Regions from separate parts of the Mesorhizobium sp. M1E.F.Ca.ET.063.01.1.1 genome, predicted to be linked through region 2. Evidence: predicted binding sites of a transcription regulator. Region 2 holds the regulator's gene; each other region holds the start of a gene.

The links. The regulator PhoB, encoded in region 2, activates phosphate uptake and scavenging genes when phosphate is short. The targets are predictions, from matches to a motif close to TGTCATNNANCTGTCAT.
Region 1: EOA29_RS04400 (ceramide glucosyltransferase) is a predicted target of PhoB. The motif match lies at 1,318-1,334, and genes of this name have one in related genera.
Region 3: EOA29_RS09595 (YdcH family protein) is a predicted target of PhoB. The motif match lies at 1,312-1,328, and genes of this name have one in related genera.

Annotation. Positions count from the first base shown of each region.
Region 1 is NZ_RZSC01000026.1:6,735-10,008, forward strand. It holds gene EOA29_RS04390 (Hsp33 family molecular chaperone) at 1-600, shown strand, start outside; gene apaG (Co2+/Mg2+ efflux protein ApaG) at 818-1,210, opposite strand; gene EOA29_RS04400 (ceramide glucosyltransferase) at 1,435-2,580, shown strand; gene EOA29_RS04405 (O-succinylhomoserine sulfhydrylase) at 2,619-3,274, opposite strand, start outside.
Region 2 is NZ_RZSC01000362.1:930-4,203, forward strand. It holds gene pstB (phosphate ABC transporter ATP-binding protein PstB) at 1-271, shown strand, start outside; gene phoU (phosphate signaling complex protein PhoU) at 292-999, shown strand; gene phoB (phosphate regulon transcriptional regulator PhoB) at 1,019-1,708, shown strand; gene EOA29_RS22500 (medium chain dehydrogenase/reductase family protein) at 2,149-3,180, shown strand.
Region 3 is NZ_RZSC01000083.1:10,616-13,889, reverse strand. It holds partial or broken gene EOA29_RS09610 (transporter substrate-binding domain-containing protein) at 1-3, opposite strand, end outside; gene EOA29_RS09605 (IclR family transcriptional regulator) at 132-932, shown strand; gene EOA29_RS09600 (DUF465 domain-containing protein) at 957-1,160, opposite strand; gene EOA29_RS09595 (YdcH family protein) at 1,399-1,578, shown strand; gene ispG (flavodoxin-dependent (E)-4-hydroxy-3-methylbut-2-enyl-diphosphate synthase) at 1,859-3,109, shown strand; gene EOA29_RS09585 (lytic transglycosylase domain-containing protein) at 3,114-3,274, shown strand, end outside.

The DNA.
Region 1 (3,274 bases), on a different contig from region 2:
TTGGCGCTGACCATCGATCAGGGCGCGCACACGCAGCGCTATCAGGGCATCGTCCAGCTCGACGGCACATCGCTCGAAGACGCCGCGCGCACCTATTTCCGCCAGTCGGAGCAGATCCCGACCGATCTGAGGATGTCGGTGGCCAAGCTGGTGACGCCGGGCCCCGGCGGCGCGCGCGAGCAATGGCGCGCCGGCGGCATCCTGGCGCAGTTCCTGCCGCAGTCCCCGGAGCGCATGCGCGTGCCCGACATTTCGGGCGGCGACGGCGATCCGCGCGACGTGGCGCACGAGCCGGCCGACAATTCCTGGCAGGAATTGCTGGCGCTGCTCGGCACCATCGAGCCGACGGAGCTGATCGACCCTACGGTGGGCGCCGAACGGCTGCTCTACCGGCTGTTCCACGAGCACGGCGTGCGCGTCTTCCGCAGCGTTCCTGTCGCCGACCAGTGCTCCTGCTCGCGCGACAAGATCCGCGGCATCCTCGAAGGCTTTTCGGCCGAGGAGATAGAGCAAAGCACCGAGGATGGCGGTATCCACGTCGCCTGCGAGTTCTGCTCGACGCAGTACGACTTCGATCCGGCGGATTTCGCGGCCGAGTGAATGCCCTTCCTTCTCCCCGTCACAATACGGGGAGAAGGTGCCGGCAGGCGGATGAGGGGCGGCGCCTGCATTGGCCGTACCAGCGCCCCTCGCTCTGTTCGAAAGAAAATCTCAAAAGCTTGGCGCTGCCCCTCATTGCCCTGCCAGGCATTTCTCCCCGTATAGTGACGGGGAGAAAGATGCCGTCGCGGAGGATTTCGCCAATCGCCCGACTGCCCTAGTTCACCGTACGCCTTGTCCCAGGCATGTCGAGGGAGAAGGCGGGGATGGCGACATCGAACGTCTCGCCGCGCCCGTTGCGCATCGTGTAGTGGCCGACCATGATGCCGGATGGCGTCGAGAGCGGGCATCCCGACGTGTACTGATAGCTGTCGCCGGGGTTGAGCTCCGGCTGGTCGCCGACGACGCCCGCGCCGCGCACTTCCTCGACGCGGCCGCGCCCGTCGGTGATGTGCCAGTAGCGCGACAGAAGCTGCACGAACTCGTTCGACCGGTTGTCGATCGTTACCTGATAGCCCCACACATAGCGGTTCTCGGCCGGATCGGAACGATCCTCCAGATAGAACGGCCTGACCTGCACTTCGATGTTGCGCGTCACGGCGCGATACATGGGCCACTCCGGTTGCCGCGGCAGGAAATAATTTGTCGCTCTCCGCGGTTTTAGCAACGAAGCGCCGTCTGACCTGCCGACCTTCCGACGCACGTGCAGATAAACAATGTCATTTAAGTGACACATGACAATGTTGGTGTGCGCAAACCGTGCGAGCGACTCGGCCGCGCGCTGTCGACTGATGAAACGGCCGCGGGCGGCCTGTCCGGAGTGACAAGATCTCCATGGAACTGAGTTTCGCAGCCGCCTTTGCCTCGTCAGCCCTTCTTTTCTCCAATCTCGCCAGCATCCTGCTCGCCTCGTCGCGGCTGAAGGCGCCTCGCGTCATCCCTACGCCCGCCGGCAAGCAGCCGCCGGTCTCCATCGTCGTGCCGTCACGCGGCGTCGAGCCGTTCACCGAGGAGACGCTCGAGCGCGCCTTTTCGCTCGACTGGCCGCGCTATGAGCTGATCTTCTGCGTCGCCAACGTAGAAGACCCCGTGGTCAAGCTGATCAATGCCGCCATAGGGCGTCATCCCAAAGTCCCGGCGCGGCTGTTCGTCGGCGATGACAGGATCAGCGCCAACCCCAAGCTCAACAACTGCGTCAAGGGCTGGCAGGCGGCCCGGCACGATTGGGTGGTCCTTGCCGATTCCAACGTGCTGATGCCCAAAGACTATGTCCAGCATCTGATGGCGGCCTGGCGGCCAGATACCGGACTCGTCTGCTCGACGCCGATCGGCTCGCGGCCGGACGGCTTCTGGGCCGAAGTCGAATGCGCCTTCCTCAACACGCTGCAGGCGCGCTGGCAGTACGCCGGCGAAGCGCTTGGCCTTGGCTTCGCGCAGGGCAAGAGCATGCTGTGGAACAAGCCGATGCTCGACGCAAATGGCGGTATCCAGGCTTTGGCCGCCGAGATCGCCGAGGACGCGGCCGCGACCAAGCTGATCAACGGCCTGGGACTGCGCGTCAATCTCGTCGCCTCGCCCTTCGAGCAGCCGCTCGGCCAGCGCCGGCTTGCCGAAATCTGGTCGCGCCAGGCGCGCTGGGCGCGGCTGCGCCGAGTCACCTTCCCGCTGTTCTTCGCGCCCGAAGTCCTGACCGGCGTGGTTGTGCCGCTGATTTTCGCGCTGGTCGCGGCGGCAAGCGCCGGTGTCAGCCTCCCCACCGCGGCGCTTTGCGTGCTGGCGATCGCCTATGTGCCGGAATGCCTGCTCGCCTGGTCCAAGGGCTGGTACCTGTCGCCGCGCAGCGTCACTGCGATGATCGTGCGCGACCTGATGCTTCCCGCCATCTGGGCGCGCGGCTGGCTGGGCGGCGCGGTCGAGTGGCGCGGCAACGCCATGACCATCCGCACCAAGGCGATGACCGAGCTGGAGGAGATCGCCTGAGCCGCGCCCAGGCGATCTCGTCATCAGCCTGCAATCCGCTACTTTGCCGCTTTCAGCGCCTGTTCGACGTCGGCCAGCAGATCGTCCGTATCCTCGAGGCCGACCGACAGCCTGAGCGTGCCAGGCCCGATGCCGAGTTCGGCGCGCGCCTCGTCGCTCAGGTTCTTGTGCGTCGTCGTCGCCGGATGGGTGATGAGGCTCTTGGCGTCGCCGAGATTGTTGGAGATCAGCACGATGTCGAGCGCGTTCTGGAACGCGAAGGCCGCCTGCTTGCCGCCCTTGACGTCGAGACAGATCAGCGTCGAGCCGCCCGACATCTGCTTTTTGACGATATCGGCCTGCGGATGGTCGGCCCGCCCCGGATAGATGACGCGGGCGATCTCCGGCCGGCCGGCCAGGAAATCGGCGATCTTGCCGGCGCTCTCGGTCTGCTGGCGCACACGCAGCGGCAGCGTCTCCAGGCCCTTGAGCAGCGTCCAGGCGTTGAAGGGCGACAGGCTCGGGCCGGTGTGGCGGAAATAGTCGTGCAGGTTCTCGTCGATCCACTTCTTGTCCGACAGGATGACGCCGCCCAGACAACGGCCCTGTCCGTCGATATGCTTGGTCGCCGAGTAGACGACGATGTGAGCGCCGAGCTGCAAGGGCTTCTGCTGCAGCGGCGTTGCAAAGACATTGTCGACGACCAGCCGCGCGC
Region 2 (3,274 bases):
GGCGGTGAAGCCGGAAGTCATCCTGCTAGACGAACCGTGCTCGGCGCTCGATCCGCTGTCGACGGCCAAGATCGAGGAACTGATCGACGAATTGCAGGCCGACTACACGATCGTGATCGTCACCCACAACATGCAGCAGGCGGCGCGCGTGTCGCGGCAGACGGCGTTCATGTATCTCGGCGAGCTGGTCGAGTTCGACCGGACCGAGAAGATCTTCACCTCGCCCCGCGAGAAGCGCACGCAGGACTACATCACCGGCCGCTTCGGCTGAGTTCATACGAGGATACCATCATGGCCGAACACACCGTCGCTTCCTTCGACGAGGATCTGAGGCAGATCAGCCAGCTCATCATCGACATGGGCGATCTCGCCGGCTCCATGGTCGGCGCTTCGACCAAGGCTCTGCTCAATTCCGACAACGCGATGGCGCAGCGCGTCGTCTCCGACGACGCCATCATGGATGCGCGCCAGCGCGAGCTCGACGACCGCGCCATCACGCTCATCGCCAAACGGCAACCCATGGCCGACGACCTGCGCAGCGTGGTCGGCGCGATCCGCATGGCCGGCGACCTCGAGCGCATCGGCGACCTCGCCAAGAACATCGCCAAGCGCGTCGGCTCGGTCGGCATCAGCGCCGCGCCGCGCGACCTGTCGCACTCCATCGACTCGATGGCGCAGCTGGTGCTGATCCAGGTCCAGGGCGTGATCGAGGAGTACACCGCGGGCGACGCCACGGCGCTTGCCAAGCTCAGGAACGACGACGAGCGCGTCGACGTCAAATACACCTCCGTCTTCCGCGAGCTCCTGACCTACATGATGGAGGATCCGCGCAACATCACGGCCTGCACGCATTTATTGTTCTGCGCCAAGAATCTTGAGCGCATCGGCGACCATGTGACCAACATCGCCGAGAACGCCTACTATGTGCTGACCGGCACGCAATTGCCCGCGAACCGTCCGAAGCAGGACGAGACGGCGATGCCGGCGCCGGCGGCCTGACAACGAAGGTACCTGCTGAATGATCGCGCCACGCATCATGGTGGTGGAGGACGAGGAGCCGCTGGGGGTGCTGCTCCGCTACAACCTCGAATCCGAAGGCTATCAGGTCGAGGTGGTGACACGCGGCGACGAGGCCGAGATCCGCCTGCAGGAAAACGTGCCCGACCTGCTCGTGCTCGACTGGATGGTGCCGGCGGTTTCCGGCATCGAGCTCTGCCGGCGCCTGAGGATGCGGCCAGAGACCGAACGGCTGCCGATCATCATGCTGACCGCGCGCGGCGAGGAGAGCGACAGAGTGCGCGGCCTCTCGACGGGCGCCGACGATTATCTGGTCAAGCCGTTCTCGACGCCGGAATTCATGGCCAGGATCAAGGCGCTGCTGCGCCGCGCCAAGCCGGAGGTGCTGTCCAGCGTGCTCAAGGTCGGCGACATCGTGCTCGACCGTGAATCGCACCGCGTCTACCGCAAGAAGAGCGAGATCAGGCTCGGCCCGACCGAGTTCCGGCTGCTCGAATTCATGATGCGGCATCCCGGCCGCGTGTTCTCGCGCAGCCAGCTGCTCGACAATGTCTGGGGCGAGACGATCTATATCGACGAGCGCACGGTGGACGTGCATGTCGGACGCCTGCGCAAGGCGGTCAACAATGGCCGCATGCCCGACGTCATCCGCACCATCCGCGGTGCGGGCTACGCGATCAGGGAAGACTAGGGCGGTTCACCGTTTCACGGAAACGGCGAGCCACTCCATCTCTTTGTTTTCACGCAATTGCGGACGGAAACCGCGCTTCACACTTTTCCTGGAATTGCTCTGGAGTCCCGCCCTCCCGATGGATCGAAATCATGTTTCAGGGGCAGAACTCAATAGCAGGCGGTTGCCGATGGCCGCGAAGGGGCCACAGGCAATGTCGGCTTCTGACCCAAACCTGTCGTTCGTTTCCGCTCACCCCCAACGGCAGCTGATGTGAGGCCATTCCAACTGCTGTCGCGGCTGCGTCCCAATGTCATTCTGCTCAAATGAGCAGTTGTTTGTTGGGTGGCGACCGATCTTCTCGTGGGGTTGATCTGGAGCAAGTCGCTCCATCCCAGCGCGCGCTACCTTTCCACTAGAGTTTGCCTCAGTGGAGGAGTCCAATTTGGACCGAGGTTGCCATGAAGTCTCTGCGCGTCGTTGTTCGCCACCATGGCGGACCTGAAGTTCTGGAGATCGTGGAGGAGGACGCGCCCCATCCGGCATCAGGTGAACTGCGTGTGCAAACAATCGCCGCCGGCGTCTCCTTCGCAGAGCTATTGATGCGGGAGGGGATTCATCCCGAGAAAACGACCCTGCCATTCACGCCAGGATGGGACATTGTCGGCATCGTCGATGAGGCCGGAGAGGGAGTGTCCCATGCCATGATTGGTAAAATGGTTGCGGCGCTTCCCATTCATGGTGGTTACGCCCAGTTCATTTGCCTGCCGGCAGATGAACTCACTCTGGTTCCAACTGGTGTCGATCCCGCCGAGGCAGTCAGCCTCGTGCTGAACTACGTTACGGCCTATCAGATGATGCATCGCCTTGGGCATGCCTCTCCGGGTCAACGGGTCCTCATTCATGGCGCCGCCGGCGGAGTCGGCACGGCTCTGCTGCAACTTGGCCGCCTGGCAGGTCTGGAGATGTATGGGACTGCATCTCTTGCAGCCCATCAGATCGTATCCGATCTCGGGGCCACGCCGATCGACTACGAGCGAGTTGACTTTGTCGAAGAGATTCATCGTCTGACAAACGACGGCGTGGATGTCGTCTTCGATGGGGTCGGCGAAGCCAATGTCTGGCGTTCGTTTCGTACTCTGAGGCCTGGTGGCCGCGTCATAGCCTATGGCTTCACTTCATTTCTGCAGAAGGGCCAACTGGCAGGGGGCTTGCGTTACCGTCTTCGCGGGATATTGCGACCTGCGTGGTACGCGGTCCGCGCTTTCGTTTCACCAGGCCGACGACGCATACTCCCCTACAGCATACAATATCTGAAACGGTGGAAGCTCGCTTGGTTCCGCGAAGATCTCGGCGTCTTGCTCGATCTGCTTCGCGACGGGAAGATCAAGCCGATGGTGGCCGACCGGATGCCATTGATTGAGGCTCGTCGCGCCCAGGAGCTGCTCGGTCAGGGAGGTGTCAAGGGCAAGCTCGTGTTGATCTGCAATTGACTGGCCACCCGACAAGGATCGCCGAGCCAGAGCAGAGCCTTTGAAACGCAAGTCGCCTCCGGCGTCGGCTTTGATCGTTTCAATGACTGCCTAT
Region 3 (3,274 bases), on a different contig from region 2:
CACGGCGACCTCCTTTGATGGTGTGTTCCCCAATGAAGCAGCGATGCATGCGCCGGTGATCGATAGGTATTGTCTCTTACAAGAGACGCATGTATCCTGTACAAGACAGATACTAGCATTAGGAATCGACAATGCAAGATGGCAAGACGCAGAGCGAATGGCAGGCCGCCGGCGTGGATGAAGAGAAGCCTGCCAATTCACGCGAGAAGGGCCTGAACCGGGTGCTTCACATTCTGGAGTTCCTGCACGCCAACCAGCGCGCGATCGGTATCGGCGAGCTGGCGAAAGGGCTCAACGCGCCGCGTTCGACGACCTATACGCTGGTGCGCGAGCTGGTCGATGCCGGGCTGCTGGAGATGGCCGGCGACGGCAATCGCGTCTATTTCGGCAAGAAGCTCTACCTCTATGGAATGGCCTATATGCGCGGCAACGATCTGCTCAGGCGCGGGCGGCAGGAGGTCGACACGCTGTCGCGCGAGACGGGGGAGACCTCGGAGCTCTGCATGCTGCAGAGCGGCCGCTACACGATCGTCCATTCGAGCCCCGGTACCCGGCCGTTCCGCATCAGCTCGGCCACCGGGCTGCAGATACCGCTTCCCTGGACCGCTTCCGGCCGGCTGCTGCTCGCCGGCCTCGAACGGAACCGTATCGAGGCGATGATCTCGGAAGAGGATCTCGTGCTGCCGGACGGCCGCAAGATCGAGCTCGATGATTTTGTCGATGATATCGGAAAAGCCCGCGTCACCGGCTATTGCGTGACGTCAGGCCTTGTCGACGCCTACACCAAATGCCTCGCGGCGCCGGTCTTCTCGTCGCCCGGCAAGATCGAGGCGACGATGTGCCTGGTGGTCCCGATCGATACGTCAGAGGAGCGGACAGGCGAACTGGTCGCGCTGCTGCGCGAGCGCGCGGCACGGCTCTCGATCTCGTAGCCTTCGAGCGAAGGAAAGCTCCGGTCAGGCGATGATGTCGGGGATGATGCGGTCTTCCAGCGCCATCAGCCGGTCCTTCAGAAGGAGCTTCTTCTTCTTCATGCGCTGGACCTGGAGCGGGTCGCAGCCCATGGCGATCATCGCGTTGATGGCGGCGTCGAAATCGGCGTGTTCCTGTTTGAGCCGGGAATATTCTAGGCGTATCTCAGCCTGTTCCTGTTCGGACATTATCTACCGTCTGCGTATGCGTCGCCCAAGGATGGGCCTGTCTGGGCGGGGCCGGTGGGGTTTGTGACCGGCGGGCAGCCCATATCACATTTCACATTGTCGTGGAATGCTACCACGCGGCATTCGACATCGAGATTGGTTGGTGGCAAAGTGTCACCGTGCCGTCACAGTAGCGACCTGCGGTGGAACGTGGCTGCGACGGCTGCAATCGAGGAAACCATGAAAGGGAGAACCAATCATGTCTCTTGCATCCCATCTTGATGAGCTGCAGCGGAAGCACGGCGACATCGAGCGCGAAATCACCGATGCGATGATGCATCCTTCGGTAGACGACCTCGAGATCGCCAATCTCAAGCGGCGCAAGTTGGCAATCAAGGACGAGATTGAAAAGCTGAAGGCGAAACCGACGGCACACTGAAGCTCCTCTAGGCAACATAGCCGCCATTGCGGCGCAATCATCCACCCGGTGGCTGTCATGCCACCGGCGTCTGGGTCTTACTCCGGATTTTGACCAGTTTCGGCAGCGGCGGCGCAGCTTGGACACCTTCGCCGCCGGAGTAGGGACTTGTGGTTTCGGCAATCAGTCAGGCAGCCGATTTGACCGGCTGCCTGCCGCTTGCCATTGACAAGCCATCTTTGCTCCTCCACCTCATGCCCGGACCCTTGAGCATCCCTGCTCCAAGCAAAAGGCGGCCGGCATGACCGGATATTTTTCTTCTCCTTTCCCGCGCCGGACATCGATTGGTGTTTCGGTCGGCGACGTGATGGTCGGCGGCGGCGCGCCGGTCGTCGTGCAGTCGATGACCAACACCGACACGGCCGATGTCGACCAGACCGTCGCGCAGGTCGCGGCGCTCAATCGCGCCGGCTCGGAGATCGTGCGCATCACCGTCGATCGCGACGAGAGCGCCGCGGCCGTGCCGCGCATCCAGGAAAGGCTGTTGAGGCTCGGCGTCAATGTGCCGCTGGTCGGCGATTTCCACTATATCGGCCACAAGCTGCTCGCCGACCACCCGGCCTGCGCCGAGGCGCTGGCGAAATACCGCATCAATCCCGGCAATGTCGGCTTCAAGGAGAAGAAGGACCGGCAGTTCGCGGCGATCGTCGAAATGGCGATCAGATACGACAAGCCGGTACGCATCGGCGTCAACTGGGGCTCGCTCGACCAGGATCTGTTGACCCGGCTGATGGACGACAACCAGGCCCAGGGCTCGCCGCTCACCGCGCAGGAGGTCACCCGCGAGGCGATCGTGCAGTCGGCGATCCTGTCGGCCGAGCTGGCCGAAGAGATCGGGCTTGGGCGCGACAAGATCATCCTGTCGGCCAAGGTGAGCGGCGTGCAGGACCTGATCGCCGTCTATACCGAACTTGCGACGCGCTCCAACCATGCGCTGCATCTTGGCCTGACCGAGGCCGGCATGGGCACCAAGGGCATCGTGGCCTCATCCGCGGCGATGGGCATCCTCCTGCAGCAAGGCATTGGCGACACGATCCGCATCTCGCTGACACCGGAGCCGAATGGCGACCGCACCCGCGAGGTGCAGGTCTCGCAGGAACTCTTGCAGACCATGGGGTTCCGGCAGTTCGTGCCGATCGTCGCGGCCTGCCCGGGCTGCGGCCGCACGACGTCCACGGTGTTCCAGGAACTGGCCCAGAGCATCCAGGCCGACATCCGCAAGAACATGCCGGTATGGCGCGAGAAATATCCCGGTGTCGAGAACCTCAAGGTCGCGGTGATGGGCTGCATCGTCAACGGCCCCGGTGAGTCCAAGCATGCCGATATCGGCATATCTTTGCCCGGCACCGGCGAGACGCCGACGGCGCCGGTGTTCATCGACGGCAAGAAGGCGGCGACGCTGCGCGGCCCCTCGATCGCGCAGGATTTCGAGAAGATGGTCGCCGACTATATCGAGCAGCGGTACGGACACGGCAAAGCCGCTGCGGAATGAGCCCATGCGTCGTTTATGGAAGGCGACGCTTTTCCTGGTTTTGGGGTTGTGCTGGACCGGCGAAGCATTGGCCGATCCGCCGCAATCGGCCGCCAAACGGCTGATCGGCCGTGTCTGCGACCTGATCGAGACGCAGGCCGAACAAAACGCCCTGCCCAAGGATTT